Linked DNA regions of Metabacillus sp. KUDC1714. The protein of the gene in region 2 interacts with the protein of the main gene of each other region in a pairwise test. Links are inferred from orthologs where the notes say so. Each region holds a gene or a part of one and is shown on either strand. Other genes may lie near its edges.

Region 1 (3,766 bases), 1.8 Mb from region 2 along the record:
CAATATCCCCTTTTTCAATTTCTCCGATAAATTGTAGGGTCTTATTTACAAAAAGACGATCTCCATCCTTTAATGTTGGATCCATTGAAGATCCTTCTACGAGATATGGTTCAAATAAAAAGAAACGAATAATCATTGCAAGACCTACTGCAAGAATGATTGCTTTTGTCCATTCCCAGATCTTTGATTTTGACGTTTCTGTTTCAGTTTGCGACATGATGTGGCCTCCTATTTTATTGCTCTTTTTCCATTATACCTATTAATACTAATTATTTGCTAAAAAATAAAAAAATCCTTTATCTTTTTGCAATTAACCTTCAAAAGGGAATGAATAGTAGGAAATATAACTTATGAAAGCAGGAATAAAAATAATAGAGTATATTTTCAACGTACTGAGTGGTCTACATATTATCGGGGATTGTCGCTCTTTTCGTATTTTTTAGTTCCTAGATTATTGGTTTTTACTAACGATTTTCCTAACACCATAGATTATTAGTCTCAGCATTTATTATGGTAGAAAATTTAATAAACCTAAAACTCAAAGTTTGTATAATATAATGAGAAATAATCTCTCTAAGGTCTCACTTCATAAAAATAAGGATAACTCAAAATTGCCAGAACCAACGAAAAATAAACTTTTATATAATATCTTTATTTTTCACTAGAGACTAAAAAATGGTTTTTGAAGGGTCTGATTTTTGAGTTATCCTTTCTTCTTATTCTATTATTTCAAGTGTAACATCTATATTTCCTCTTGTTGCTTTTGAATAAGGACAGAAATCGTGTGCCTTATGGACTAGCTCTTCCAACTTTTCCTTTTCAATACCTGTCCCTTTCACTTGCAAAGAAACAGCCAATTTATACCCTTGATCTCCTTCATCTTTCAACAAACTAACATTAGCAGTAACTTCTGATTCAAATTGTACTTTGGCTTTTTTCGCCATAAGTTGTAATGCCCCATCAAAACATGCAGAATAGCCAGCTGCAAAAAGTTGTTCAGGATTAGTTGCTTCTGGTAATTCTTTTGCTCTAGGAGTTCCAGGCATTGCTATATCTAAATTAATGTTCCCATCAGAAGACTTTACACTTCCTTCTCTACCTCCAACTGCTGATACTGTTGCTGTAAATAGTGGTTTTGTCATGATATCAACCCTTTCTTCATATTTTGCTTTCATTCAATTTAGGTACACACGTCAATAAGATTTAATTCTTCATTCTATTAAACTTTACCCTTTTCCACAGTTTCTAATCCATTAAATATTTTCACATAAAAAAAGCTGACTATAACGAAGCGTTATGCTTTGTCATTAGTCAGCTTTGAAAAGTTACGATTCAGTTATTCACTAACAGTTTTTTTTAGTAATCCTAGCATGATTGCAGTGATTACAGCACCAATTACAATTGCTAATAAGTAAAGAAGTGGATTTCCTTCTACTAATGGAATTACGAATGCCCCACCGTGTGGTGCACGTAAACCATTTCCAAAGAACATTGCTAATGCACCAGCAACAGCTGAGCCTGTCACAACTGAAGGAATAACACGAGCTGGATCACTTGCTGCAAATGGAATAGCACCTTCTGTGATAAATGATGCCCCCATAATATAGCATGTAATACCTGCTTCACGCTCACGTTTTGTAAATTTACTACGGAATAATGTTGTTGCAAGAGCAATTCCTAATGGAGGTACCATCCCCCCTGCCATAACAGCAGCGTGTGGTGCAAAATTCCCCGAATCAATCATCGCAATACCAAATGTAAAGGCAGCTTTGTTAATAGGACCGCCCATATCAATTGCCATCATACCACCAAGTAACAAACCAAGAAGAACTAAATTACCTGTACCTAAACCACCTAAAAATTCACTAATTAGTCCGTTTAATGCACTTACAGGTTTATTTACAACAAAGAACATAATCATTCCAACACTAAAAATACTTAATACTGGATATAAAAGGACTGGCTTTATACCTTCCAATGATGCTGGCATACCAGATAATAGTTTCTTTAGAAGAACTACAATATAACCTGCTAAAAATCCTGCAATCAAACCACCTAAGAACCCTGCTCCACCTTGCGCTGCCATAAACCCACCGACCATACCTGGCGCTAGACCTGGGCGATCAGCAATACTTAAAGCAATAAAACCCGCTAATACTGGAATCATAAGTCCAAAAGCATTACCACCACCAATTGTGCTTAAAGCCTCAGCAAATGCATTATATGTTTCGTGATTTGGATCTGATGCATGTATACCAAACATAAATGAGATCGCAATTAATATCCCACCACCTACAACAAAGGGTAGCATATTTGAAACACCATTCATTAAATGTTTATAAAACCCTGTTCTTCCTCCATTTTGATCTTCTTTTCTTCCCTCACCACTACCTTGATAAATAGTGGCATCTTGTTTTAGCGCACGTTCTATTAATTCTTTCGGTTTTCTAATTCCCTCTGCAACTGGAACAATAATGACATGTTTGCCTTTAAATCGTTCCATTTCTACTTGCTTGTCCGCTGCAACAATGATCGCTGTGGCTTCTTCAATTTCAGCAGCAGTTAAGACATTTTTCGCCCCGCCTGAACCATTAGTTTCAACCTTAATAGAAACATTCATTTCTTTTGCTTTTTCTTTTAACGAATCTGCTGCCATATAGGTATGAGCAATTCCTGTTGGACATGCAGTTACCGCTAAGATATTGCCCGCTATTGAGCCTTTTACTTCTTCAGCTTCATCCTGTACATCATATTGATCTATAACTGCTAAAACTTCATCTGCCGAATTTGCAGTTAATAGTTTTTCTCTTACTTCCTGTTTCATCAAAATAGATGAAAGTTTAGATAAAGCTTCCAAATGTGTATTATTAGCACCTTCTGATGCTGCTATCATAAAAAACAAATAACTTGGTTGACCATCAAGTGCTTCATAATCAACACCTGCTTTTGATCGTCCGAAGACAATTGCTGGATGCTTTACTGCATTCGTCTTGGCATGTGGAATTGCAATTCCATCACCAATCCCAGTGGTACTTTGCTGTTCACGATCTAAGACTGCACGCTCGTAAGCTGCTTTGTCTGAAAGCTTACCAGCTCTATCTAATACATCAACTAACTCTGAAACAGCATTCCCTTTTGATGTTGCCAGAAGTTCTAGCTTAATGGTTTCTTTTGTTAATAGCTCTGTAATCCTCATCTTTCTTCCCCCTTTACCTCATTAACTTCAATATAAGGTAATAACTCTTCTATCTTTTGTTTTGTACAAAGCTCCATTGAAAATGCAGTTGCACTTCCCGCTGCTACTCCAATTTTGAACGCTTCTTCTATAGAATAATCTTTTGAAATAGCACTAATGAATCCGCCAACAACCGAATCTCCTGCGCCAACTGAATTTAATACCTTACCTTTAGGTACATTTGCTACATAGCTATTATTTTCTGTGATAAGCAATGCACCCTTTTCAGCAAGCGAAACAATCACATGCTTTACACCTTGTTTTACTAGTTTCTTTCCATAAACAAGAGCTTCTTCTACAGATTGAATTTCTGTATTGAACAGTTCTCCAAGCTCATGGTGATTAGGTTTAATAAGATACGGCTTTTCAGAAATAACCTCTTTAAGAGCATCACCGGAAACATCAGCCACAACTTTAATCTCTTTTTCTTTGCAGACTGCAATTATCTCTTTATAAATGGATGAAGGTAATGTTCCAGGAATACTTCCAGCCAACACGACAATGTCTTCCCTCGTCATCTTTTGAAAAATT
Region 2 (4,422 bases):
GACAACCATGCACCACCTGTCACCACTGTCCCCGAAGGGAAAGGTATATCTCTATACCGGGCAGTGGGATGTCAAGACCTGGTAAGGTTCTTCGCGTTGCTTCGAATTAAACCACATGCTCCACCGCTTGTGCGGGCCCCCGTCAATTCCTTTGAGTTTCAGTCTTGCGACCGTACTCCCCAGGCGGAGTGCTTAATGCGTTTGCTGCAGCACTAAAGGGCGGAAACCCTCTAACACTTAGCACTCATCGTTTACGGCGTGGACTACCAGGGTATCTAATCCTGTTCGCTCCCCACGCTTTCGTACCTCAGCGTCAGTTACAGACCAGAGAGTCGCCTTCGCCACTGGTGTTCCTCCACATCTCTACGCATTTCACCGCTACACGTGGAATTCCACTCTCCTCTTCTGTACTCAAGTTCCCCAGTTTCCAATGACCCTCCACGGTTGAGCCGTGGGCTTTCACATCAGACTTAAGAAACCGCCTGCGTACGCTTTACGCCCAATAATTCCGGACAACGCTTGCCACCTACGTATTACCGCGGCTGCTGGCACGTAGTTAGCCGTGGCTTTCTGGTTAGGTACCGTCAAGGTACCAGCAGTTACTCTGGTACTTGTTCTTCCCTAACAACAGAACTTTACGACCCGAAGGCCTTCATCGTTCACGCGGCGTTGCTCCGTCAGACTTTCGTCCATTGCGGAAGATTCCCTACTGCTGCCTCCCGTAGGAGTCTGGGCCGTGTCTCAGTCCCAGTGTGGCCGATCACCCTCTCAGGTCGGCTACGCATCGTTGCCTTGGTGAGCCGTTACCTCACCAACTAGCTAATGCGCCGCGGGTCCATCTGTAAGTGGTAGCAAAAGCCACCTTTCAATTTTGAACCATGCGGTTCAAAATGTTATCCGGTATTAGCTCCGGTTTCCCGGAGTTATCCCAATCTTACAGGCAGGTTACCCACGTGTTACTCACCCGTCCGCCGCTAATCTCAGGGAGCAAGCTCCCATTGATTCGCTCGACTTGCATGTATTAGGCACGCCGCCAGCGTTCGTCCTGAGCCAGGATCAAACTCTCCAATAAAGTGTTTGATATAGCTCATAAGTTTTGTACTATATAGTACGTTGTTTTGTTAATTAAAAATTAACGTTGGCACGCTTGGTTTTGTTTAGTTTTCAAAGATCATTCACTGCTTGTCCAACCCTTTGAAAGGCTAGAAATTAATCATAACAATTTCGATAGGTAATGTCAACTATTTTTAATAAGTTTTTATAATCAGTCGAAATTATTTTATCTGATTTGTTATGGCAGAATTTCATTCTAAACTATATATCAATCTATGTCAAACGTTTTTTATCATTACTTCCTATAAAGTTTTCAACTATCTTCTACTTGTCGAAATGTAAAATACCTTTGTCCTAAGTAATTTAAAACAGTATATAAAATAGCAGCAAGTAATACTGAAAATTCATCCTTATATAAATCAAGATTGAAAACGTTACTATCATGAATTATTTTATATCCTAGCTGATATGAAATAATATAGCTCCCAAAAATAACAAGGATAAATATGATTATTCCCTTTCTATTACTTACATTACTTTTGAAAGTGAAAATTTTATTAAGAGTATAACTTATTATAGCTCCAATACTATTACCTATAAATGTAGAAAACCAATATGACAGGCCAAATACGTTTAACAATAATAGGATCAAAGAAAACCCAATACAAGTGTTTACAAGCCCAATTACTAAAAACCTTATAAAGGTGTTTGTTCTATTAAAGTAATTCTCGACGATTTTGGCCAATTGAATCGACATATACATCCCTTTCAGTAAGCTGTTGAGTGAGGTTATACGTATCAATGTCTACAATATATTTGGGTCTACGCTTTGATTCCTTGTATATTTTACCGATATACTCTCCTATTAATCCAATGGCTATTAATTGCAGTCCTCCAATTAACCAAATTGAAGTGATTAAAGATGTCCACCCTGTCTCCGTTTCTCCTATGAACTTCAGAGTAATAAAATAAGATCCAAATAATAAACTTGTAAAAAAGGAGAGAAAACCCACTAACAATACAAAGCGTATGGGAGTAACAGAAAATGAAGTAATTCCTTCAAATGCAAAAGATAACATTTTCTTTAGTGGGTACTTTGTTTCCCCAGCAAACCTTTCTTTACGATCGTAATAGACAGATGTAGAAGGAAAACCAATTAATGGTACAATTCCTCTTAAAAATAAGTTTACTTCCTCAAATTTTTCTAATTCCCCAATTGCTCTCTTACTCATTAATCGGTAATCAGCATGATTATAAATGAGATTAACGTCCAGCTTTTGCATCATCGTATAAAATGCTTCTGCTGTAGTTCTTTTAAGTACATGATCTGTATCACGTTTCCCACGTACACCGTAAACAATATCAAATCCTTCTTTAAATTTTAAGATAAACTCTCTAATAACGTTTACATCATCCTGTAAATCTGCATCTATAGACACTACACAATCAGATGAAGTTTTCCCTGCTACCAGGCCGGCCAATAAAGCATTTTGGTGACCGACATTCCTTGCAAGCTTTAGTCCATGTACTCTATTATTTTTTAAACTTTCTTTATATATAATGGACCATGTTTTGTCTTTGCTTCCATCATCCACAAACAAGATTTTACTTTGACCAGCAATTAGTTTTTCTTCAATCAAATTATTTAAGACCTCATTTAGCTGATTCACTGTTTCAGACAACACATCTTCCTCGTTATAACACGGCACTACAATCGTAAGAATAGGCTCAACCATTATATAACCTCCAAGGCTTTTATAAAGCTTTATATAGATAGATCTTCCAAGCTGATAAATCAGATTCAAATGTTCTGTCGAGAACGAGTTGATTATCTAATGCATTTTCGATAGGAACAGCTGAAAAAATGTATGATCCGCCCATCTTTTTGAAGGCTTCAGTATTTAATTCAAGATTCTTTAACGTTTTCTTCGAATTCTTCTTAAACATATAATGCTTACCCAATTCAGCTGTAAAAATATAACAACGTCCACCCCACTCGTCAAAGTAGGTTCTAATTGTTTTATTTTTTGAAAGCTCTTTTTCAATAATCTTTCTAAACTCATATTTGTATGTTAATGGGTAAAAATTATTATAGGTATCAAGCGTGTAAAATCCGTTATATTGAGCAATTGCAGGGTGGATTCCAATACTAGCAACACGATAATCTTTTTGGGGTAAACCAATATGTGATTCAATCTCTTCGAAGAGATCCTCAGAGTAGAACTCCGACACTGAAGGCTTTTTCCGATAAATAATTTCATCATTAAAACAAAATAATAATAAGATTTGAGCTATTAAAAAGAATATTGCATATTGTCTCCATCCTTTACTATGATCCCATATGATTTTTAAGCCCAATGCAAATCCAACATAAATAACTAATGGTCTCAAAAATTGAAACCTAGCAAAATTAAACGTATCCATAAAATGAAACTTCCTCGTTAATGGAAGCCAACCCTTATAAAACCAAAAGGCATACCACGCTGACAAAATAAAGTTAAGTAATAAAAGGAATATAAATGCTCCTTCTTGTTTCCAAAACTTTTTAACTATAACCAGATATAAAGCAATCAAAGTTACAGCTAATATAAATAGGCCGTGCACAGTCATAACATGTGTATGTCCTAGCACAAAGTTCTTAAAAGTTAAGCGAATAACTCTCCATAAGGAAAGCCTCGCATGGAAATATTCATCTCTACTATTAGGTTCTTCATCAAATAAAAAGGAGTAAATTAATCTATATTCCACCACAAGATATAACAAGGTCATATAAATAATGGCTAGTAGAAATTGAACGTTTCGTTTCCCTCTAAAAAAATCCACTACCCAAAATACCCCCATTGCAAATAAGAAAAAGAAAAAACCTAGTACAATACTCGAATACAAGGGGAGTAGAGTTAAAACAAGGTAATGCTTCCAAGTACCATTTCGATGTCTTATATGTAAAAATGCCCAAAGTGCTAACGGCATACCTAATGTGCTCAACATTCCAGATGGCCAAAAAGGCGTTAAGGAAAATGCTAAAGCTACACCTACATTGAAGACCATAAAATCCTTATTCCTAATAAAGTGATCTTTTAGTAATAAATACATTCCTATAAAAGCAAAAATTCGTGTAATCATTTGACTAATTGCGTAAGCTGTCATAGTCGGGAATATTGAATACAACCAAACAATAAGACTAAATTCAGTTCCATATGCATTTCTAGGTAGACCATTTATTACTTGCGGAATAGTTGCATTTTTAGGTCCATGAATTTGTCCACTAGCACTCAAAACTTTGTACCAAGCCATATTAGAATCCAGATTGTCATGCACTCGAATATGAGCTTTTTCCCCAAAAATAAAAAGTGGTACTAAATAAATACA

What was found. Proteins that work in one complex are often made in the same cells at the same time.
Region 1: the proteins of HUW50_RS10900 (region 2) and HUW50_RS18775 interact in binary tests that used the Bacillus subtilis proteins (3 or more experiments, as listed by UniProt). The link is inferred for Metabacillus sp. KUDC1714 from one-to-one orthologs.

What each region holds. Positions count from the first base shown.
Region 1 is NZ_CP055263.1:4,088,364-4,092,129, reverse strand. Bases 767-3,766 are described here. They hold HUW50_RS18775 (PTS fructose transporter subunit IIABC), read right to left. Parts: upstream 3,197-3,766; coding sequence 1,337-3,196; downstream 767-1,336. Other genes in these bases: pfkB (1-phosphofructokinase), read right to left, coding at 3,193-3,766; HUW50_RS18780 (organic hydroperoxide resistance protein), read right to left, coding at 767-1,142. In the rest of the region: lepB (signal peptidase I), read right to left, coding at 1-217; more of HUW50_RS18780, read right to left, coding at 717-766. UniProt on the Bacillus subtilis protein: The phosphoenolpyruvate-dependent sugar phosphotransferase system (sugar PTS), a major carbohydrate active transport system, catalyzes the phosphorylation of incoming sugar substrates concomitantly with their translocation across the cell membrane.
Region 2 is NZ_CP055263.1:2,283,230-2,287,651, reverse strand. What follows is about bases 780-3,669. They hold HUW50_RS10900 (glycosyltransferase family 2 protein), read right to left. Parts: upstream 2,790-3,669; coding sequence 1,770-2,789; downstream 780-1,769. Other genes in these bases: HUW50_RS10895 (DUF6044 family protein), read right to left, coding at 2,809-3,669; HUW50_RS10905 (GtrA family protein), read right to left, coding at 1,367-1,810. In the rest of the region: more of HUW50_RS10895, read right to left, coding at 3,670-4,422.